4 regions of the Micromonospora halotolerans genome follow, and region 1 is predicted to be linked to each of the others. Evidence: riboswitches for the same ligand, from Rfam matches in the RefSeq annotation. Region 1 holds a riboswitch; each other region holds the start of a gene.
What was found. Region 1 has a riboswitch for cyclic di-AMP ahead of RMN56_RS08740 (coiled-coil domain-containing protein). Riboswitches for the same ligand answer to the same signal wherever they lie in the genome.
Positions count from the first base shown of each region.

Region 1 (5,626 bases):
CCAGCCTGCTCCGGGCCGGCCGGGAGGGCGTCGAGGACCTCGACGGGATAATCGACATCCACATCGCGCAGACCGTGGAGGCGCTGCTCGCCCGGTCCACCGTCCTCGCCGACGAGGTGGCCGCCGGGCGGTGCCTGGTGGCCGGCCTGTCGTACCGGCTCAGCGCGGGCGAGGTGCGCACGGTGGCCCAGGCCCCGGCCCCGGCCCCGGCCGGTGCGGTGCCCGCCCCGGCCGCGCCCGCGGACCCGGCGCTCGCCAACTGACGGCGGTCAGGAAACGTCGAAGGGGCCGGCCCGCGCGTCGCGGGCCGGCCCCTTTCGGCGTACGTCGTCAGAGCAGCGACATGTGCACGTGGTCGGTGTGGTCGGAGGGCCCGCTGTAGGACTTCCAGCCGGTGGCCGGGAACCAGATCTGCCGGTTCCAGATCACGTAATAGATGCCGAGCCGGTCCGCGTTGCGGATGAGGAAGGCGGCGACGTTGTTGCCGTACATCCGCTGGTCCTTCGTGCGCCACGAGGAGAAGCCGCTCTTCTGCAACGACCAGTCGCAGGCGCGGCCCTTCGGGTGCTCGAACGGCCCGCCGTTCCGGTGGCAGCCCACGAAGCGGTTGAAGCCGGCCCGCTTGACCTCCTTGTACGCGTGCAGCGTGCGCGGGGTGACGCAGCCCGAGGTGGTCGGGTCGTTCTCGCTGCACGACTCCGGCTTCCAGTCGCCGTCCGAGGTGCGGCCGGGGCCGACGCGGGCGACCGGCGAGGTGGCCGAGACCAGGCCGCCGGTGAAGCCGATCCCACCGACCAGCTTCAGCGCCTTCTCCGTCTCGGCCTTCTCGCGGGCCATCGCGTTCTTCTGCTTCTCCTGCTCGCGGACCTCGATGTCGAGCGCGATCTTGGCCTGCTCGGCGCGGTTCTTCGCGGCGTTGATGGCGGCGAGCTTCTGCGAGTTCAGCAGGTTCAGCTCGTCGAGGGCGGCCGCCCGCCGGACGAACGAGTCCGGCGTGTTGCTCTCCATCAGCATGGCCATGGCGCCCATCCGGCCGGTCCGGTAGGACTGCGCGGCGATCTGGGCCACCTGCGGGCTCAGCGCGTCGAGCTCGCTCTGTGCCGCCTTCACCTCGAGGGCGAGTTGGAGCTGGCGCTTACGGGACGTGTCGAGCTTCGCCTTGGCCTGGAGGTAGGCCCGGTTGGCGGCGTCGATGGCCTCGGTGATGAGGGGGTCGTCCTCCTCCTCGGAATGCCCCGAGGGGGTGGGGGTGCTCGGAGCGGCCGTCGCCGGGGTCGGCCCCACCAGCACGGTGAGCGCGCCCAGCACGGCCACCACGGGGGTCAGCCAGCGGCGCAGGGGTGCCGTCACAGTGTTCCCTTCCGTCGGCCGCCGACCGGGTTAGCTGACGGGTTCGGGACGGAAGTGGCCCCTACCGCTCGCGCGGATTCACCCCATGTACCTGGTTCCCCGGCTCGCCCGCGGGCGATTGGGCGGCGGCACCGCTGGCGCCGGTGCGCGCCTTCGGCGGTGACCGGCAGCGAGGTTACCCGAGAGTCCTCCCGGTGTTCTACGTCCGGAAGCCGACCAATAGCGAGAATTCGTCCTCGCCCTGCGTGACCAGGATCGCGTTTCAGATCCGCCGTCACGCTGCGGAGTGTCACCATGCGGCCTGCGTGCTCCCCGCGGCGCCGGACCCGCCCGCCGGCGCGCCGGTCCGGCGACCGCCGAGGCCGTCCGACCGGCCGGTCAGCCTCGCTTCATGAGGCGGCCCACGGCGGCCATCATCTCGGTGGCCATCTCGTCGGCGCGGCCCTCGGCGGCGCCCTCGTGCATGCAGTGCCGGGCGTGCCCGTCGAGCAGGCCGAGGCCCACCTTGTCCAGCGCGGCCTGGATGGCGGAGATCTGGGTCAGCACGTCGATGCAGTAACGGTCGTCCTCGACCATCTTCTCGATGCCGCGAACCTGGCCCTCGATACGGCGGAGCCGCGCGAGGAGCTGGTCCTTGCTGGCGGTGTAGCCCCGGGTCGGGGTCGTCGGTGCGGTCATGACGCAAGGATAGCGTACCCCTCGGGGGTATGGTACGGTCGTCTCGTGGCCGATACCCCCACCGGGTAACGGTAACGACAGCGGCGGAAGGGAAGAAGCGCGATGGTCACCACCACGTACCAGGTGCAGGGCATGACCTGCGGGCACTGCGTCAACTCGGTCAGCGCCGAGGTGAGCGCACTGCCGGGCGTCACCGACGTCCAGGTCGACCTGGCCTCCGGCCGGGTCACCGTCACCAGTCAGAGCCCGCTGGACACGGACACCGTCCGCGCCGCCGTCGACGAGGCCGGTTACGACCTCGTCGGGGCGTGACGGGTCCGCGGACCCGAAGGAACCGAGGTACCCCGATGAACACGGCGACGAAGCTGAGCGGCTTCGCCCTCGGGCTCGCGGCGGTGTTCGGCACGGCGTACGGGGTCGGCCACCTGGCCGGCCCCGTCACCCCGGCCGTCGAGACCCGCCACGACGCCACCGACGCCGGCCACGACTCCGGCGGAACCGACCACGGTGACGGGGGCCACGCGGCCACCGCCACCGCCCACCTGCCCGGCGGGCTGCTCGTCTCCGACCACGGCTACACGCTCCAGCCGGTGACCGCCCCCGCGGGCGAGTTCGCCTTCCGGATCACCGGCCCGGACGGACGGCCCGTCACCCGCTACGACGTGGCCCACGACAAGCGCATGCACCTGATCGTGGCCCGCCGCGACCTCTCCGGCTTCCGGCACGTCCACCCGGAGCTGGCCGCCGACGGCACCTGGCGGGTCGCCTCGCCGCTCGCCGGAGCCGGCGTCTGGCGGGCGTTCGCCGACTTCACCCCGACCGGCGGCGAGCCGCTCACCCTCGGGGTCGACGTCACCGTCCCCGGCGCCCTGGAGCACCGGCCGCTGCCCGCGCCGGTGACCCGCACCACGGTCGACGGCTACACGGTCACCCTCACCGGCGCCCCACAGCCCGGTCGGACCAGCCGGCTCACCCTGACCGTCAGCCGGGACGGCCGGCCCGTCACCGACCTCCAGCCCTACCTCGGGGCGTACGGGCACCTGGTGGCGCTGCGCCAGGGCGACCTGGCGTACCTGCACGTGCACCCGGAGGGCGCGCCCGGCGACGGGCGGACCCCGGCCGGACCGGCGGTCACCTTCGCCGCCGAGGTGCCCTCGTCCGGCGCGTACCGTCTCTACCTGGACTTCCGGCACGGCGACGCGGTGCACACCGCCGAGTTCACCGTGCTGGCCGGGGACCAGGCCACGCCGGCGCCCGCCGCGCCGGCCCCCACGACCGCACCGACCCCGGACGCCGACCACGGCGCTCCCGGGCACGGGCACAGCTGACCGGAGGTGACGAGATGACATCCGCCAGGTCCCTGCCGGTCGCGCCGCACCTGATCGAACTCGCGATCGGGGGCATGACCTGCGCCTCCTGCGCCGCCCGGATCGAGAAGAAGCTCAACCGGATGGACGGCGTGGAGGCCACGGTCAACTACGCCACCGAGAAGGCCACCGTCCGGTACGCCGACGAGGTCACCCCGGCCGAGCTGATCGCCACCGTGGAGAAGACCGGCTACACGGCCGTCGTCCCGCCGCCGCCCGCGCAGGTCGCCGCCGGGGCGCCCGCCGAGCCGGTGGACGAGCTGCGCGGGCTGCGTACCCGGTTGTGGGTGTCGGCCGTGCTGACCGTGCCGGTGATCGTGCTGGCCATGGTGCCGGCCTGGCAGTTCGACTACTGGCAGTGGCTGTCGCTGACCCTGGCCGCCCCGGTCGTGGTCTACGGCGGGCTGCCGTTCCACCGGGCCGCCTGGATCAACCTGCGGCACGGCGCGGCGACCATGGACACGCTGGTCTCGCTCGGCACCCTCGCCGCGTTCGGCTGGTCGCTCTGGGCCCTCTTCCTCGGCGATGCCGGGATGCCCGGCATGACCCACGCGTTCCGCTTCGACATCACCCGCACCGACGGGGCCGGCAACATCTACCTGGAGGCCGCCGCCGGGGTGACCGTGTTCATCCTGGCCGGCCGGTACTTCGAGGCCCGCTCGAAGCGGACCGCGGGCGCTGCCCTGCGCGCCCTGCTGGAGCTGGGCGCCAAGGACGTCGCGGTGCTGCGCGGCGGGCAGGAGACCCGGATCCCGGCGGACCAGCTCGTCGTCGGCGACCGGTTCGTGGTCCGCCCCGGCGAGAAGGTCGCCACGGACGGCGTGGTCGTCGAGGGGACCTCGGCGGTCGACGCCAGCATGCTCACCGGCGAGTCCGTGCCGGTCGAGGTCGCGCCGGGCGACACCGTGGTCGGTGCCACCGTCAACGCCGGCGGCCGGCTGGTCGTCCGCGCCACCCGGGTCGGCGGCGACACCCAGCTCGCACAGATGGCGAGGCTGGTGGAGCAGGCGCAGACCGGCAAGGCGGCCGTGCAGCGGCTCGCCGACCGGATCTCCGGCGTCTTCGTGCCGATCGTGATCGCCCTGGCCGCCGGCACGCTGGGCTGGTGGCTGGGCACCGGGGGCGGCACGACCGCCGCGTTCACCGCCGCGGTGGCGGTGCTGATCATCGCCTGCCCGTGCGCGCTGGGGCTCGCCACGCCGACCGCGCTGCTGGTCGGCACCGGGCGGGGCGCCCAGCTCGGCATCCTGATCAAGGGCCCGGAGGTGCTGGAGTCCACCCGCCAGGTCGACACCGTGGTGCTGGACAAGACCGGCACCGTCACCACCGGGAAGATGACGCTGGTCGACGTGCTGCCGGCCGGGGGCGAGGACGCCGCCGAACTGCTCCGGCTCGCGGGCGCGCTGGAGGGGGCCTCCGAGCACCCGATCGCCCGCGCCGTCGCCGACGGCGCCGCCGAGGCGGGGCCGCTGCCCGCGGTGACCGGCTTCGCCAACGCCGAGGGCCTCGGCGTGACCGGCACGATCGACGGCCGGGAGGTGGTGGTCGGGCGGCTCCGGCTGCTGCGCGAGCGCGGTCTCGACGTACCCGAGGAGGTCGTGCGGGCGGTGACCGGCGCGGAGGTGGCCGGCCGGACGGCGGTCGTGGCCGGCTGGGACGGCCGGGCCCGCGGTGTCCTCGCCGTGGCCGACGTGGTGAAGCCGACCAGCCGGGCGGCCGTCGCCCGGCTGCGCGAGCTGGGGCTCACCCCGGTGCTGCTCACCGGCGACAACGCCACCGTGGCGAAGGCGGTGGCCGCCGAGGTCGGCATCGACGAGGTGATCGCCGAGGTGCTGCCGGCCGACAAGGTGGCGGTGGTCGAGCGGCTCCAGGGTGAGGGGCGGACCGTGGCCATGGTCGGCGACGGGATCAACGACGCCGCCGCGCTCGCCCAGGCCGACCTGGGGCTGGCTATGGGCACCGGCACCGACGTGGCCATCGAGGCGTCCGACCTGACCCTGGTGCGGGGCGACCTGACGGCCGCCGTCGACGCCATCCGGCTCTCCCGCCGGACCCTCGCGATCATCAAGGGCAACCTGTTCTGGGCCTTCGCCTACAACGTGGCCGCCCTGCCGCTGGCCGCCGCGGGCTTGCTCAACCCGATGATCGCCGGCGCCGCGATGGCTTTCTCGTCGGTCTTCGTGGTGGCGAACAGTCTCCGGCTGCGGCGCTTCCGCCCGGTCGGCTGAGGA
Region 1 is NZ_CP134876.1:1,867,450-1,873,075, reverse strand. It holds gene RMN56_RS08745 (carbonic anhydrase) at 1-263, shown strand, start outside; gene RMN56_RS08740 (coiled-coil domain-containing protein) at 331-1,350, opposite strand; cyclic di-AMP (ydaO/yuaA leader) riboswitch at 1,355-1,485, opposite strand; gene RMN56_RS08735 (metal-sensitive transcriptional regulator) at 1,729-2,028, opposite strand; gene RMN56_RS08730 (heavy-metal-associated domain-containing protein) at 2,131-2,340, shown strand; gene RMN56_RS08725 (DUF8832 domain-containing protein) at 2,376-3,356, shown strand; gene RMN56_RS08720 (heavy metal translocating P-type ATPase) at 3,371-5,623, shown strand.

Region 2 (5,626 bases), 2.2 Mb from region 1:
CGCGCGCCGCAACGAGGTGCGCCGGGCGGCCTTCGACGCGGTCCTCGCCGCGCTCTGGGCGCAGGCCCGCCGGCTGCGGATCGGCCGGCTCCCGGAGCAGCCCGCGTTCGAGGACGAGATCATCGAGCGGCCGGAGTTCCGGGAGTTCCTCAAGGCCTGGTGGCCGCGGCTGCACCCCCGCCACGTGCTGGGCTGGCTGGCGCGCCCGGAGCGGCTGCGCCGGTACGCCGGGGGCGTCCTGTCCGGTGCCGAGATCCGGCTGCTGACCGAGGCGTACCGGAGCCTGGACGGGGAGGGGCTGACGATCGCCGACGTGGCGCTGCTGGACGAGCTGGACGCGCTGCTCGGCCGGCCGGTGCAGCGGGCGAGGCAGAAGCGGGACCCGTTCCTGCTGGCCGGCGGCGTCCGGGAGCTGAGCACGGCCGCCGACCGGCAGCGCGCCGCCCGGGCCGCCGCCCGGGAGCGCCCGGAGGACTACCGCGACTACGCTCACGTGGTCGTCGACGAGTCGCAGGACGTCTCGCCGATGCAGTGGCGGATGGTCGGCCGGCGCGGCCGGCTGGCCTCCTGGACGGTGGTGGGCGACCCGGCGCAGACCGCCTGGACCGGCGACCCGCAGGAGCTGGCCCGGGCCCGGGACCAGGCGCTGGGCCGGCGCCGCCGCCACCGGTACGAGCTGACCACCAACTACCGCAACTCGGCGGAGATCTTCGCCGTGGCGGCCGCGGAGATCCACCGCGTACACCCGGATCTGGCGCTGCCCACCGCGGTCCGTTCCACCGGCGTGGCCCCCGTCGAGCGGACGGTGCCCGCCGCCGACCTGCCCGACGCCACCGCGGCGGCGGCGCGCGCGCTGCTCGCGGAGGTCGAGGGCACGGTGGGCGTGATCACGCCGGTGCCGCGCCGGGACGAGGTGGCCGGGTGGCTGGGCGACCTGGGCGGCCGGCTCCAGGTGGTGACCAGCCTCCAGGCCAAGGGCATGGAGTACGACGGGGTGGTGCTGGTGGCCCCGAGCGAGATCCGGGCCGATCCGGGGTCGGGGGTCCGGACCCTGTACGTGGCGCTCTCCCGGGCCACCCAGCGGCTCACCACGCTCGACCCGGTCGGGTGACGACGGCGCCTCGTCCGGCGTTCACTTGCACACATAGCGATGTGAGCATAGATTGAGCCCGGCCGGGGCGGCGGACGAGAGGGTGTGGGCGTGGGCGCAGGTCATGACCACAGCGGCGCGGTGGCCAACGCGGCGCAGCGTCACCGTGGTCGGCTCTGGGGCGCCTTCGCGCTGCTCACCGCCCTGATGGTGGTCGAGGCGGTGGCCGCCTTCGCGACCGGATCGCTGGCCCTGCTCTCCGACGCCGGGCACATGTTCACCGACGTCCTCGGCATCGGCATGGCGCTCGCCGCGATCACCGCCACCCGGCACGCCGACACCGACCCGCAGCGCACCTTCGGGCTCTACCGGCTGGAGGTGCTGGCCGCGCTGGCCAACGCGGTGCTGCTCGGCGCCGTGGCCGTCTACGTCCTGGTCGAGGCGGTACGCCGGTTCGGCGAGCCGCCGGAGGTGCTCGCCGGGCCGATGCTCGCCGTGGCGGTGCTCGGCCTGCTCGCCAACATCGGCGCGTTCGCGCTGCTGCGCGCCGGCGCCGAGGAGAGCATCAACCTGCGCGGGGCGTACCTGGAGGTGCTGGGCGACCTGCTCGGCTCGCTCGGCGTGATCGGCGCCGCCCTGGTCATCGCGATAACCGACTGGTGGTGGGCCGACCCGCTGGTCGCCGTGGCGATCGGGCTGTTCATCCTGCCCCGCACCTGGCGGCTCGGCCGGGCCGCGGTCCGGATCCTGGTGCAGGCCGCCCCGGAGCACCTCCAGGTGACCGCCGTGCACGACCGGCTGGCCGCCGTGCCCGGCGTCGCCGAGGTGCACGACCTGCACGTCTGGACGCTCACCTCGGGCATGGAGGTGGCGTCGGCGCACCTGACCATGGCCCCCGGCGCCGAGGTCGGCGAGGTGCTGACGGCCGCCCGTACCGCCCTGCACGAGGACTTCTCCATCGATCACGCCACGTTGCAGATCGAACCCGGAGCGTCTCCCGGCGCGTGCGGCGCAGTCGAGTGGTAATTAGGGCAATCTTAAATCCAAGTGGTTATTGTGCACCTATGCCGGTTTTGTCCGGGACACCGGCTCCCACCAGCAGAGCCGCCCCGGCACAGCGCCGGTAGGCTCGACCGCGGCCCCCGCCGGGCGGCGCCCAGCGGCGCCCGCGGTGGCCAGCGCCTAATCGCCCGCACGGGCGAGCCGGGGAACCACGTTCGTGGGGTGCATCCGCGTCAGCGGTAGGGATCTTCCGTCCCGAACCCGTCAGCTAACCCGGTCGGCGGTTGACGGAAGGACACGTGAATGCCCCCAGTGGCACCTGTACGACGGACGGCCGCCCGGTTGGCGGCCCTGCTCGTCGCGACGCTCGCCCTCGGCGTCGTGACCGCGCCGGTCTCCCCCGCCTCGGCGACCACGGCCGCTTCCCCGACCGGCCTGCTCGCCGCCGCGCCCGGCGACGACGAGGGCGGCACCCCCGCGCTGCGCGCCCAGCTCGACGCGGCCAGCAAGGGCTGGCTGGACGCACGCACCGCGCTGAACCGCTCGGTGACCCGGCAGCAGCAACTCACCGCCCAGCTCAAGACCGTCAACGCCGAGCTGACCGTGCGCGGCGCGAAGGTCGGCGAGATCGCCGGGGTGGCGTACCGGTCCGGGCGGCTGGGCACGGCCGCGGCGCTGCTCGGCAGCACCAGCCCGGAGGGCTTCATGGACCGCGCCGCGGCCCTGGAGCAGGTGGCCGCGCACGAGGACCGGGCGCTCCGCGACCTCCTCGACACCAGGGACAAGGCGACCCGCACGCAGACCGCGCTCACCGGCGAGATCCAGGAGCAGCGCAAGCAGGTCGCGGTGATGGCCAAGCGCAAGCAGCAGGCCGAACGCGCCCTGGAGGTGGCGAACAACCGGGCGTCCAGCAGCGGCGGCGGCAGCGTGCAGGGCACCTCCTCGGCCAACGCCAAGCCGGCCAAGCGGAACGCCGACGGCTCCTGGCCGTCGGAGTCGTGCAGCGTCGACGACCCGACCCCGGCCGACGGCTGCATCACCCCGCGTACGCTGCACGCGCTCCAGCAGGCCAAGGCGGCGGGCTTCACCCGCTACGTCTCCTGCCACCGGCCCAGCGGCTCGGGCGAGCACCCGAAGGGGCGGGCCTGCGACTTCGCCGCGCAGAAGAGCGGCTTCGGCGGCGTGGCCACCGGCGGCGACAAGACGTACGGCAACAACCTCGCGGCCTACTTCATCCGCAACGCCGACGCGCTCGCCGTGCTCTACGTGATCTGGTTCAAACAGATCTGGCTGCCCAGCAGCGGCTGGAAGTCGTACAGCGGGGGCAACGGCGACCCGTCCAGCGACCACACCAACCACGTGCACCTGTCGGTGTACTGATCCGCGCTCCGGCACCCGGCCTACGCGCCACGACGTAGGCCGGGTGTCGCCGCGCGGCCCACGACGCGGCGCCCGCCACGGCCGAGCATCGGGGGCATGACTCGACTCTCCCCCGCCGGGCGCAAGGCCCTGCTCATCCTGCACCTGGTCACCTCGCTGGGGTGGCTCGGCGCCGACCTGGTGCTGCTGGCCCTCGGCGTGGCCGGGCTGCGCGGGGCCGACCCCGAGGTGGTCTACCCGGCCGCCGCGCTGCTGGTCACCTGGCTGTTCGCCCCGCTGAGCGTGCTCGTCTGGCTGGTCGGGCTCGCCAGCGCGCTGCTCACCCCGTGGGGGCTGCTGCGCTGGCGCTGGGTGCTGGTGAAGTTCGCCGTCACCACCGTGGTGCTCACGCTGGTGCTGCTCCTGCTCACCCCGCGGGTCCGGCACCTCGGTGAGCTGGCCGGAGCGGCCGACGACCACCTGCGCGTCGACCTGGTGGTCGCCCCCACCGTCTCCAGCACGCTGCTGCTCGTCGTGACGGTGCTGTCCACCTACAAGCCGTGGGGGCGGCTCCGGCCGGCGCGCCCGACGGTCCGGCGACCGGTGTCCGCCGGGCGCCGCGGCTGAGCCGCGCCGCCGCCGGTGGCCGGGTCAGGACGCCTGCCCCTCCAGGGTGGCGCCGAGCCGGCTGGCCAGGCCGAGGTGGGCCGCACGGGCCTGCCGGAAGGCGTAGCCGAACAGCGGCGCCGGCGCGGAGAGGGTGATCTCCACGTCGATGCGCACCACCCCGTCCGGCTCGTCGCGCAGCCGGGTGTGGTTGCGCACCGTGGTGGCCGGCTGCTGCCGCGCCACCGTCACGACCTCGTCCTCGTTGGCGACCAGCACGTCCGCCTGGTAGGTGACCGGGAAGTGCAGCGGGCCGAGCGCCAGCCGGTCGGTGATCGCGTAGCTGGCCAGCGCCCCGGGACGGGCCGGCAGTTGACGGACCCGGACGATCAGCGGATGCAGCTCACCCTGCCGACTCAGGTCGCCGAGCAGAGCCACCGCGTGGGCCCTCGTGCACCGGGCCTGCACGGTGTAGCTGAAGCTGTCGCTGCTGAGCAAGCGGCACCCCCTCGCCGTCGTGGATTCGCACGATCGTCCCGTACCGGAGCCGGGCTGGCAACGGGTCGAAGGTCCCGGCTGGCGGTAGGTCGGCGAGCGGGACTCGATCAGCGAGGGGTGAGGTCGATCAGGCGCCGGGAAGCACCTGGGGGGTGCTGTCGGCGAACCAGGGCTCGGGCGCGCCGAAGAGGCCGAGCAGGCCGGTCACCCAGAGCTGCCGGTGCACGAAGCGGCTCGGCTCGGTGACCACCAGCTTGACGCCGCTGACCTCGCAGGTCTGGAAGCCGGCGACCATGGCGCTGATGCCGACGGAGTCGATGAAGGTGACGAGCCGCATGTTGAGCTCGATCCGCGAGGGCCGGCCCTTGGCGAGCACCTCGGCGATCGCTTCCCGCACCTCGTACGCGGTGTCGACGTCGATCTCCCCTCGCGGGGCGATCTGGACCACACCACCCGGCAGCACCGACTTCACGATCGACAGGCTCACGCGAGCACCTCCACTCGCCCGTACGGGCGCCTCATCAGTACGCGGGCCGCGACCGAGAGTATTCCTCCGACGGCCTCGGTCGCCACCCCTCGGGATGAGCAATTCGCGTACTGGGCACACCTGGGCATCCCAATCCGGACCTTCGGGCTCCTGTTTCCCCGCGGCGCGGGGTCCCAACCGGTCGATCGGCCGGGGTAGGCCCGGCCGATCCGCCGACCCAGGGTAGCGGGCGGGCGCACGCCCGGGTGGCACCCGCCCCCGGCGCGTCCGCGTGGTTCGTCCGGTCCCGCGCCGATCGGCGCGACCCGGCCCACCCCGGTGGGTTTGCGCCGGCTCCGCTGGGGGCACTGGCCCCGGTGAGCGAACCGTCACGCGCCGGATGACACCCGGAGTCCGATCTGGCCGCCGGACTTCGGCACCCCGAGGAGGTAACACCATGTTCGGATCCACCCTGCTGGACCGCCGCAGCAAGCCCGAGCGGGTCGCCGACCAGGCGTGGCAGCACCTGCTCTCCGCCGCCGGCTCCGCCGGGGACAGCGTGCGGGACGCCGCCCGGTCGGCCCGCCGCAACTCCTCCGGCCTCG
Region 2 is NZ_CP134876.1:4,043,546-4,049,171, reverse strand. It holds gene RMN56_RS19280 (HelD family protein) at 1-1,111, shown strand, start outside; gene RMN56_RS19275 (cation diffusion facilitator family transporter) at 1,202-2,116, shown strand; cyclic di-AMP (ydaO/yuaA leader) riboswitch at 2,260-2,390, shown strand; gene RMN56_RS19270 (coiled-coil domain-containing protein) at 2,396-3,472, shown strand; gene RMN56_RS19265 (hypothetical protein) at 3,569-4,078, shown strand; gene RMN56_RS19260 (SRPBCC family protein) at 4,103-4,555, opposite strand; gene RMN56_RS19255 (STAS domain-containing protein) at 4,683-5,042, opposite strand; gene RMN56_RS19250 (hypothetical protein) at 5,479-5,626, shown strand, end outside.
Region 2: linked by a shared signal. The riboswitch ahead of RMN56_RS19270 (coiled-coil domain-containing protein) and the one ahead of RMN56_RS08740 (coiled-coil domain-containing protein) in region 1 are both predicted to bind cyclic di-AMP.

Region 3 (5,626 bases), 500 kb from region 1:
CGTGCCGTTCGGGCGCAGCCCGAGGTCGTTGACCAGCGGGGCGGTCGCGCTCGGCGCGGTGTGCAGGATCACCGCGGACGAGCCGCGCAGCGGACAGGGGGCGGCCGGCGGCACGGGGTCGGGGACGCCCGGCGGCTGCTGGTTGCAGCCGTAGAAGGCCGGCTGGTTGGCGGCGAAGTCCGGGTCGATGGTGACCAGGCCGGTGTGCGCGTTCCCGGTGGACCGGAACGGCGCCTTCATCAGGTCGAAGTAGTGCGACCAGTCCCAGTAGGGGCCCGGGTCCCAGTGCATCCCGGCCACGGTTCCGGCGACCGTGCCGGGGACGTTGTCGTGGCCGATGATGTGCTGCCGGTCCAGCGGGATCTGGAAGCGCAGCGCCAGGTGGCGGACCAGCTTGGCGGAGGCCCGGTACATCGCCTCGGTGTACCAGGTGCCGTGCCCGGCGAAGCCCTCGTGCTCGATGCCGATGGACTTGGCGTTGACGTACCAGTTGCCCGCCTGCCAGCCGACGTCCTTGGCCTTGATGTGCTGGGCGACGTAGCCGTCCACCGAGCGCAGCGTGTAGTGCCAGCCGAGGTAGGTCGGGTCCTTCACCAGGTTCACGCTCGGGCCGAAGTAGCCCTCGGTGTCGTGGATGACGATGTACTCGAGCTTCTGCTGTGCAGGCCGGTTGCCGATGTCGTGGTTGCCGTAGTCCCAGGTCTTGGTCTTGGGGATGTAATACTCCTCGTACGGCGCGGGGATCCACTCGCAGGCGAGCCGCACCGGGCACTCCAGGCCGTCCGGCCGCTCGGCCCGGCGCAGCCCGAGCCGGTGCAGCCCGGACTGGTCCGGCTTCACCGCGGTGGCGGCCAGGGTCACCCGCTGGCCGTCGTCGGTGGTCCGGGCCGCGCCCAGGCCGAGCTGGTCGTAGACCTCGTCGGCGAAGGCCGCCGCCGCGTCCTCGGTGTCCGCGCCGGAGTAGCGGGCCACCGCGCCGTACCAGGCCGCCGGGTCGGTGGCGGCGCCGACCGGCGAGCCCAACTGCTTCTGGTACGAGGCGAGCAGCGCCGCCCCGCCCCGGATGTTCGCGGCCGCGTCCGTGCGCAGCGTCTCCTCGGCGAGGCCGGTGAGCGCCGCGGCGGCGTCGAGCGTCTGCAGGGACGCCTGCGGCAGCACGTCCTCCGCAGGTGCGGCCGCGGTGGCCGGGTTGAGGGTGAGCGGCCGCGAGTCGTCGCCCCGCGGGTCCTCGTCCTCGCTGACGTGGCCGCTGGCCGGCGTCGCGAGGACGTGCTGGGCGTCGGTGAGGTGCATCGGGCCGTAGCCGCCGCTGGTGCTCGGCTGGCCCGGGTGGGTGTCCCAGCGCGACTCCAGGTACGAGACGCCGAGCAGGACGCTCTGCGGCACGCCGTACTCCGTCGCGGCGGCGGCGTACTGATCCTGGCGGTCGCTGGCGGGTTGGGCGGTGAGCGGTTGGGCTGCCACCGGGCCGGTCGCCACGAGTGCGGTGGCAGCCGCGACGGCTGCTGCCAGCAGCATCCGTCTGCCCGACGGCGGGGGTGAGAGGTGCATCGAACCTCCAGACAGGGATGGGGGTCACTGCGTCCTCACCCTCACCCCGCGCACCCTCCGGGTCAATACCTTTCCGCCAAGTAATCTCGTGTGAAGAAATCCTTCATTCCGGGCAGGTAGGCCGTACGGAGTGTCACGGCGTCCTGGGTTGCGGAACGATAACGACGCTCTCTACTCTGGTCAATCGTCGGCCGCGAGCTTCACCGTCCAACCCGGGTGGTGACGGTCCGACACCGCCGAGTCGCCTCCGGGCGAGCCGGGGACCCAGGTAACTGGGGTGAATCCGCAGTCACTGCGGTAGGGCGCCTCCCTTCCCGCCCGAACCCGTCAGCTAACCCGGTAGGCGGCCAGGAAGAAGGAGTACGGAAGCCCGGTGGCACACCATGCCCCGCGGCCACCGTCGGTCCGGTCGTTCGACCGATCGACGGCTGCGCCGCGTTCCCGCTGGTCCCGTTGCACCACCGCCCTCGCCGCCCTGGTCGGCGCGGCCGTCGTCCTGACCGGCGGCGCCACGGCGGCACACGCCGAACCGTCGGTCACCGAGATCGAGCGCCAGATCGACCAGGACTGGAACAAGCTCGAACCGGTCATCGAACAGGTCAACGCCACGCGCGAGCAGCTCGCCGCCAAGCGGAAGCAGGCCGCCGCGCTGGGCAAGCAGATCGCCCCGCTCCAGGCCCGGGTGGACGCCGCCCTCGGCCAGGTGGGTGGGCTCGCCGCCGACGCCTACAAGGGCGACAACAACCTCTCCACCGTCAACGCGCTGCTGGGCAGCCGGTCGCCGAGCGAGCTGGTCGACGGCCTCGCCCTGCTCGACCGGTTCGCGAACCGCCAGCAGGAGCAGGTGCGGACCGTCGCCGAGCTGCGCGACCAGCTCGCCGCCAAGAAGCAGCCGCTGGACGAGATGATCACCGAGCTGTCGCGCACCGAGGCCCAGCTCGCGGCCAAGAAGAAGCAGATCGACGCCGAGATCGTCAAGCTCCAGAAGCTGCGCCTCAAGGTCTACGGCAACGGCGGCGGCGGTCCGCTGCGCCCGGCGCCCTGCCCTGCCGGCTACCCCGGTGGCCCGGCCGGCGTCGCGGTCAAGTTCGCCTGCGCCCAGATCGGCAAGATCTACGTCTGGGGCGCCGCCGGCCCGGACCACTACGACTGCTCGGGCCTCACCATGGCGGCGTGGGCCAAGGCCGGCGTCTCGCTGCCGCACAACGCCCGGCAGCAGCACGACGTGACCAGGCGGGTGAGCCGGAGCGAGTTGCGCGCCGGTGACCTCGTCTTCTACTACAGCGACCTGCACCACGTCGGCATGTACGTCGGTGACGGCTGGGTGGTGCACGCCTCCCAGTCCGGCAAGCCGATCACGATGAAGCGCGTCGACGACGGCCAGATCAACAGCTACGGCCGCCCGGGCTGACCGGTCCGCAGGGGCTCCCGCGCCGCGGGGGCCCCTGCGCCGCTCCGGCCTGCCGGTCGGTCAGCGGGTCGGCCAGGTGCGCCAGCTCTGCCAGGAGCGGCTCGGGGTCGGGCCGCGCTGACCCTGGTAGCGCGAGCCGTACACCGCCGAGCCGTACGGGTGCTCGGCCGGCGAGGAGAGCCGGAAGATGCAGAGCTGGCCGATCTTCATGCCCGGCCAGAGCGTGATCGGCAGGTTCGCCACGTTGGACAGCTCCAGCGTGACGTGACCGGAGAAGCCCGGGTCGATGAAGCCGGCGGTCGAGTGGGTGAGCAGGCCGAGCCGGCCCAGCGAGCTCTTGCCCTCCAGGCGCCCGGCGAGCTGGTCGCCCAGCGAGATCACCTCCAGCGTGGAGGCGAGCACGAACTCCCCCGGGTGCAGCACGAACGGCTGGCCCTCGGGCACCTCCACCATCGAGGTGAGATCGTCCTGCTGCACGGACGGGTCGATGTGCGTGTAGAGATGGTTGTTGAAGACCCGGAACAACCGGTCCAGACGGACGTCGATGCTGGACGGCTGCACCAGCGTGGGCTCGAAGGGCTCCAGCGCGAGCGTGCCCGCCTTGATCTCGGAGACCAGGTCGCGGTCGGAGAGCAGCATCGGAACACCATAGCGACCGGTACGGGTGACCTGCGTGTCGGACTACATCTTCGTACACCTGTTCGATAGAATGTCCGCATGGCTTCCTGGTCCGAATTCGCCGCCGACGAGCCTCGACTCGCCGACGAGATCCGCCTCCTGTTGCAGCAGTACGGGCCGGGTTTCGGCTACCTCGCCACGGTCCGCGCCGACGGCGGCCCGCGCGTGCACCCGGTCTCCCCGGTCATCACCGACGACGGGCTCTGGTGCTTCGTCATCGACTCGCCCAAGCGTCGCGACCTCGAACGCGACGGCCGCTACGCGCTGCACTCCTTCCCGCCGGAGGAGAGCGACGACGAGGCCTACGTGGCCGGCCGGGCCATCCCGGTGACCGACCCGGCGACCGTCGCCCGGGTGGCCCGGATCGGCCGCGCCGCGCCGCAGGGCGACTGGCGGCTGTTCGAGTTCACCGTCGACGCGGCGATGCTGACCCGGCGCGACCAGGTGGCCAGCCCCGGCACCGGCCGGCCCGAGGTGCGCGTCTGGCTCGACCCGGGGGCCAACGCCCCGGCCCGGCGTGACCCGCTCGCCCCGGAAGGCCGGCGCGGCCGGCACGGCTTCGACACCCGCCGCTCGGCGGCCTGACCCCGTACCCGGTGGGTTCCGGCCCGAACAGAGGCGGCGCCGGCCCGTCCGAGGACGGGACCGGCGCCGGCGCGTGGTGCGCGGCGGTCAGGCCGCGCGGTAGGCGTTCCAGGCGGTCAGCATGCGGCTCGCCTGACCAGCGGTGAACTGGTACATGCACGAGTCGTAGGTGTAGTCCATGAAGTTGGTGATCGGGTCCTTGCCGGTGCCGGTGCAGGTGTCGCGACCGGTCGGGCACTCGTAGGCCGGCGAGGCCTCGGCCGGGGTGTCGGAGACGCTGTCACCCGAGCCGGAGCACCCACCCTGGAAGGTGTGGTAGAGGTTCAGCCAGTGGCCGATCTCGTGGGTGCCGGTGTCGCCCTGGTTGTAGTTGGTCGCGGTGCCACCCGGCAGCGACTCGCTCAGCACGACCACGCCGTCCATGCTGTTGAGCTTGCGCTGCGGGAAGGTGGCCCAGCCGAGCAGGTCGTCACTGAGCTCGCCCAGGTAGATGTTGAGCATGTTCTTGCCACCCTCGCGCAGCGAGGTCTTCATCGAGCGCTCGGCGGAGGAGCCCTCGACGATCGGGTACCAGGCGGCGTTGGTGACGTGGTGCACCTTGGTCAGCTGGAAGCTGAAGGCGGTGGCGGCGCCACCGGTACCACCGCTGTACGCCGTGTTCAACACGGCGATCTGCTGGGTCACCATCGAGTCCGGGATGTTGCCGCCGGCCCGGGTGCTGTCCCGCTGAATGACGTGGACGACGACGGGGATGGTCACCGTGGCCAGCGGGGTGGCCCCGGCGCCGGCGCGGAAGTTCGCCCGCTCACGCAGCGCCGCGGTGAGGTCGGCGTCGCGCTCGCGGACCTGCTTGGCGGTCAGCGCGTTCGGGTCCAGCTTGGCGTGTCCGCCCTTCTTGACCCGGGCGTCGGAGTGAACATCGGCCGGCTCGGCGCAGGAGCCGGACGGGGCGGCCGAGAAGGCCGAAGCTGCGGGGACGACGCCTACGGCGGCGGTGCTGAGCAGCAGCGCGAGGGTCGTCGACGCGACGCCGGCGGTACGCCGGGTCAGCAGGTTGGGACGAAGTCCCATGGGCCCACCTCTTTCTGCGGGCGCGACAGGGGGTATGTCACGCCCGGTCGGAGAACGTGGAGGAGACGTTACATCCGATCGACGGATTTGAGAACGACCATATGTTGCCGTGAGGAAACTTCTTCCTGGTAGCCCCGGAGCGTCGCGCTCGGTCGATGCGTCGGCGGCAGCGGGGGTACCTGGGTGCACGGAGGTGGTGACCTCCTGTACAGTGGTGCCGCCTGCGGGTGTAGTTCAATGGCAGAACATCAGCTTCCCAAGCTGACAGTGCGGGTTCGATTCCCGTCACCCGCTCCAGCGTGAAGGCCCTGGCCAGGATGACAGTCCCGG
Region 3 is NZ_CP134876.1:2,362,679-2,368,304, reverse strand. It holds gene RMN56_RS11195 (N-acetylmuramoyl-L-alanine amidase) at 1-1,518, opposite strand, end outside; cyclic di-AMP (ydaO/yuaA leader) riboswitch at 1,776-1,911, shown strand; gene RMN56_RS11190 (C40 family peptidase) at 1,925-2,962, shown strand; gene dcd (dCTP deaminase) at 3,023-3,601, opposite strand; gene RMN56_RS11180 (pyridoxamine 5'-phosphate oxidase family protein) at 3,680-4,225, shown strand; gene RMN56_RS11175 (zinc metalloprotease) at 4,313-5,296, opposite strand; tRNA gene RMN56_RS11170 (tRNA-Gly) at 5,520-5,593, shown strand.
Region 3: linked by a shared signal. The riboswitch ahead of RMN56_RS11190 (C40 family peptidase) and the one ahead of RMN56_RS08740 (coiled-coil domain-containing protein) in region 1 are both predicted to bind cyclic di-AMP.

Region 4 (5,626 bases), 1.5 Mb from region 1:
CGGCATCCTGGTCGGCTACGCCCGCCGGCTGGACGCCGGCTTCGACCCGGCGCTGGCGGCCACCGCGCTGGTCCTGCTCGGCCTGGTGCTGCTGGTCGGGCCGCTGCGCGACGCCGGCGCGCTGGAGATCCGGGCGGCCAACCTGCCGGTCCGGTCCTGGACGCCGATGGTCGCCGCCCGGCTCGGCGACGCGCTGCTGGTGCTGCTCGCCCTGGTGGCGCTCGCCGCCGGCCTGGCCCTGCCCGCCTGGGTGGCCCTGGTGGCCGCGCTGCTGGTGGGGGCGGGCTGCGGCGCGGTCGGCCTCGACCTGGCCCGGCGCCGGTTCCGGCCGCCGGCCGGCGGCGGCCCGGTGGGCCGGGCGCTGCGCCGGCACCAGCCCGAGTTCCTGCTCTACTTCTCCGCCCCGCCCGGCTCCGAGTACCAGGTCACCATGTGGCTGCCCTACCTGGAGCGGATCGGCCGGCCGTTCCTGGTGCTGCTGCGCGAGCCCGAGTTCCTCCCGACGGTGGCCGCGGCCACCAGCGCGCCCGTGGTCTTCTGCCCCACGCTGAAGACCATGGACGAGGCGCTGGTGCCGAGCCTGCGGGCGGCCTTCTACGTCAACCACGGCGCGAAGAACAGCCACTGCATCCGCTTCGCGCAGCTCACCCACGTGCAGCTGCACCACGGCGACAGCGACAAGGCGCCCAGCGCCAACCCGGTCTCGGCGATCTTCGACAAGATCTTCGTGGCCGGGCCGGCGGCCATCGAGCGGTACGCCCGGGCCGGCGTGGAGATCCCCGCCGAGAAGTTCGTCGTGGTGGGCCGGCCCCAGGTGGAGGCGATCGAGGTACGCCGGGAGCCGGTCACCGGGCTCGCCCACCCGACCGTGCTGTACACCCCCACCTGGACCGGGCACCACGCCGACGCCGACTACTGCTCGCTGCCGGTGGCCGAGACGCTGATCCGCCGGCTGCTCGACCGGGGGGCCACGGTGATCCTGCGGGCGCACCCGTACACCACCCAGAACCCGGCCTCGGCCCGGCAGTTGGCCCGCCTCACCGAGCTGCTCGCCGCCGACCGGGCCCGGACCGGGCGGGCGCACCTGTGGGGCGCGGCGGCCGCCCGCGAGCTGACCCTGACCGAGTGCGTCAACCGGGCCGACGCCCTGGTCTCGGACGTCTCCGGGGTGATCTCCGACTGGCTCTACTCGGGCAAGCCATACGCGGTCACCGACATGGGCGTCGACGGGGACGACTTCGTCGCGCGGTTCCCGCTGGCCGGCTCCGGCTACGTGCTGCGCCGGGACATGTCCAACGTGGACGAGGTGCTGACCGGGCTGCTGGACACCGACCCGAAGGCGGCGGCGCGCTGGGCCACCCGGGCCCGCTACCTGGGCGACTTCCCGGCCGAGTCGTACGCCGAGGTCTTCCTCGACGCCGCCCGCCGGCAGCTCGCGCCGGTCCCGACCGCGCCCGCCCCGCGCGACGGCTCCCCGGTCCCCTCCCCCGCCGCCTGACCCGACGGTCAGAGGTACGCGTCGAGCAGGGCGAGCACCGCCGCGGGGTCCTCGACGTGCGCGTTGTGGCCCAGGCCGGGCAGGGTGGCGACCGGGACGCCCAGTTCCTTGAGCTGCGCGTCGGTCACCATCGGGTCCTGCTCCCCGCGGGCCAGCAGCACGGGGACGTCGACGGCGGCGAGCAGCGCCGGCAGCCGGGGCTCCCCCACCGCGAAGGCGGCCGGATCCATGGCCAGCCGCCACCGGCCGTCCTCCCGGCGCAACCCCGCCTCCACCACGGGGTGGTCGGGGGCGAACAGCCCGGCCAGCCCGGAGACCCGCAGGTAGCGGCGGGCCGCCTCGTCCCGGGTGGCGAACCAGGTCACCGGACGGGCGGCCAGCTCGCTGGTCTTCTCCAGGTCGGCCGGGGACCAGACGGCCTTGATGCCGAGCCCGACCACCGCGTCGACCGGCAGCCGCCGCGACCGCGCGGCCAGCGCCAGCGCCACCACCCCGCCGAGCGAGTGGCCGAGCAGCACGAGCCGGTCCCGGGGGCCGAGCCGCTCGGCCACCGGGCCGAACCCCTCGACCACCCGCCGGGCCAGGGCCTCGAAGGAGTATTCCGGCAGCGGAGACGACCAGCCGTGCCCGGCCAGGTCGGGGGCGAGCCAGCGCCCCGCCCAGTGGCGCTCCAGCAGCGGCGCCCACGGCAGCCACACCTCACCGGTGGCGCCCATGCCGTGCAGCAGCAGCTGGCGGGTACCCGTCGTGTCGCCCATAGGGCGCAGTGTGCCACCGGACGGACACGACGCGCGAGAGCGGCCGGCACGACGACGTCGGGCACCGGCTCGGTGGAGCCGGTGCCCGACGGGGAAGGGTGCGATCAGGCGGAGTAGCCGCGGGTGGCCGCCCAGTTCGCCAGGTCGATGGTGCTGACCCAGTACGCGGGCAGCGCCGGGTTCGCCGAGTCGGCGATCCGGACGGTCCGGCCGTCGTTCTTGTAGCCGACCACGGCGATGTAGTGGCCGCCCGGGAACGAGTGCCAGCCGCCGTCGGTGTCGGTGGCGTCGCCGGCCACGTTGACCACCACGCCCCGGCCATCGGTGATCGCCTTGACCACGTCCGCCTGGAGCTGGTCCATCTCGGCCGGGCTCGCCGAGCCGCCGAACATGTGGGTCCGGTACGGGTTGCCCTTGACCATCTGGTTCAGGCCGCGGGTGGTGTCCTCGGCCGAGTTGGTGCCGCTCTCGGTGGTGCCGAGCGGGCCGGCCATCGCTTCCTGGGTGGTCTCGACGCCGCTCGCGCTGAGCGCGTTCCGCACCGCGGCCGGGCCGCAGTTCCAGTACTGGGTCTGCGCCTGGTACTCGTAGTCGAGGACCTTGGTCGACGGCGGCTTCGGCTTCGCCTTCCGGGTGGTGTCCGGGTCGGTGGTGGCCTTGGCGGCGGCCTTCGCGACCAACGGCGACGCGCTCGGCGAGGCGGACGGCGACGGGATGGCGACCCGGGCCTCGCCCCGGCTGGCGACCTCACCGAGCCGCGAGCCCAGCTCGGCGACCGCGGCGGTGTTCTCCCGGTGGACCGGGGCCTCGTCGGCGGCGGTGAGGGCGGCGCCGGCGCCGCCGGCCAGCACGAGCGCGGCGGCCGAGCCGGCGATGATCTGGTACGGGCGCTCGGTCACGAGACGCCGCAGCTGACGCTTCAGGTGATGCTTCACGGGTTCCTCCACGGGAGCGTGCGCGGCACACACCGGCCCCACGCGCGGAGGAGCTCACGCGCGCTGGCGGGGCGGCGGGTCGCCGCGGAAGGGGAGCGCCCGGGGGCCGGGCGGTCGGGGGGTGGCCGGGTCAGGTCGCCGTCAGGCGAGCGCCGGCACCACGATGCCGTGGAGGCGGGGGGACGAGCGGGGGGTGGTGAGCACGAGGAATGGCACTCCTTCCGTGACCGCCGACCGGGTTAGCTGACGGATTCGGGCGGGAAGTACGCCCTACCGCGAGCCGTGGCCCGCGGATTCACCCCGGTGTTGCTGTGGGTCCCCGGTTCGTGTGAGCACGATTAGGCGGGTCGGCGCGGCGTCGCCTCTTGCGATCGGAAACCGCTCCGGACGCGCCGACACTACCGGTGGGCACTCCTGCTGCCAAGCGCTCCCACCTGCGTAAACCTCGTGCACGACTACGGATACCGGAGCAGTCGTCACTCACTTCACTCAATGGGACGAGCAGTTACGGCGGCACCGCACGGCGGAAAGCGGACATTCGGTGGCGACCGGCGCGGAATTGCGGTCGTCGATCGGCCGCTCTGTCCTCGATGACCGTTTCCGGGATGCCCGTGATCGGGCTCACCACATTTCGGATAACAATTCGGTCGACGTCGCTCCGCCCGGGGCGGCACCGGTCGGGCCCGGCGTGCCGCCGTCCCGGGCGGTGTCCTCGCGAGTGGGTCCGGGTCAGCCGGCACGGGCGGGGCGCCAGCGGGCGCCGGGCACCGCGGCCGGCACCGGGACCGGGAGCCGGGTCGTCGCCGCGTCGTCACGGCCCTCCACCGCCGCGACCGGGTCCTCGGCACGGCCGGGACGGAGCGCGGTGGCCGCCGCGTAGGACTCGGCGGACAGGGTCCGCGCCGCCTCGGCCGCCAGCTCGGCGTCCCGCCAGGCCCGCCGCTCCCGCTCCGCGGCCGCCGCCCAGGCCGCCCGGCGGCTCTCGCGTACCGCTCGGGCCAGGACGATCTCCTGCTCGGCCGGGTGCCGGCGCGGGTCCCACCCGTTGCGGTGGGCCAGCACGTCGGCGAGCTGCCGCGCGCTCAGGTCGCCCCGCCAGTGCGCGGTCATCGCCGCGTGGTGCAGCCAGCGCTCCCGGGCCGCGTACTCGGCCGGGGTGCGCGGGGTGTGCGGCGCGGGCAGGGCCGCCGCGGGGGCCAGGCGGCGGGCGGCGGCCTCGGCCTCGTCGTACGCCCGCCAGGCCCGGTCGGCCTCGTCCTGGGCGGTGAGCCACTGCTCCCGGCGCCGCCGGGCGGTCTGCGCGGCGCCGGCGGCGGCCACCGCCACCTCGTCGGCGTAGCGGCGCAGGTCGGCCCGGCGGGCGGCCGCCTCCACGGCCGGGTCGGGGGCCGGATCGGAAGCGCCGTCCCGCTCCGGGCGGGCGACCAGCACGGCGAGCAGGCCGAGGGCGAGCAGGAGCAGGGCCGACCAGATGGCGGCGGCCTCGGGCACCTCGGTGAGGAAATGGTAGAGAACGGTCTGCGGCATGGTCGGCACCTCACGGGAGAGAACGTGGTGGAGAGGTGTCCGCACGACCGCGCAGGGCGGCGGGCGCGGCGGCAACGGGTGCCGCCGGGCCGCCCGGCGGGCGGGTGCGGGGGTGAGGTTCGGTGCGTGCGGCGGGCGCGGGCCGTCGGCCCGCGGGCGGGGTCAGCGGGCGGGCGGCGCCCGGGAGCCGACGGTGGCCGGGACCAGCCCGGCGAGGGCGAGCGACCGGTCCGCCGCGCGGGTCACGGCCCCGGGCGTCGCCGCCGGCCGGGGCTGACCCGCCGGCAGGGCCGGCGCGTCGACGGCTTGGCCCCGGACGTCCTGCCCGGTGCCGGGGGTGGCGGGGTCGGCTGCGGCCCGGAGCTGCCCGGCGGCGTCGGCGCGCAGGGACAGACCCTCGGCGGAGGCCACCACGGTGGCCGCCACCGGTGCGGTCGCGGGCCCGCCGAGCGGCAACGTGGCCGCGCCGAACGAGCAGGCGACGAGCACGGCCAGCGTGGCCAGCGTCCGGGCGGTCCAGCGCGCCACCCACCACACGGGACAGGTGAGCGCGATCGGCAGCACGGGTACAAACTACCGCCGATGACGCCACATCGCACCGTCGCGCGGGCGTGTCGCGGTGCCGCACCGGGCACTCGGCACCGGCCACGGTGGACAGGCGGCGGGTGCGAGAACCGGGCCGGCGGACGTGCCCGGCTCAGCCCGGGTCGCGCCGTCCGGCGTACTCGACGGGTCTGGTCGGGGTGCCGGGGGCCGCGCGCGGCGCGGGGATCCGCGGCGCCGGCGCCCGGCGGGCCCGGCGCGGCGGGCCGAGGCGGCGCATCAGGGGCATCTCCACCCACCGGTGCAGGGCGGCGGCGAGCAGGAGGTTGACCAGCAGGAAGGCGAGCACCGCGAGCGGGCCCGAC
Region 4 is NZ_CP134876.1:359,717-365,342, forward strand. It holds gene RMN56_RS01665 (CDP-glycerol glycerophosphotransferase family protein) at 1-1,498, shown strand, start outside; gene RMN56_RS01670 (alpha/beta fold hydrolase) at 1,507-2,256, opposite strand; gene RMN56_RS01675 (C39 family peptidase) at 2,361-3,203, opposite strand; cyclic di-AMP (ydaO/yuaA leader) riboswitch at 3,405-3,546, opposite strand; gene RMN56_RS01680 (hypothetical protein) at 3,921-4,718, opposite strand; gene RMN56_RS01685 (hypothetical protein) at 4,881-5,282, opposite strand; gene RMN56_RS01690 (acyltransferase family protein) at 5,416-5,626, opposite strand, start outside.
Region 4: linked by a shared signal. The riboswitch ahead of RMN56_RS01675 (C39 family peptidase) and the one ahead of RMN56_RS08740 (coiled-coil domain-containing protein) in region 1 are both predicted to bind cyclic di-AMP.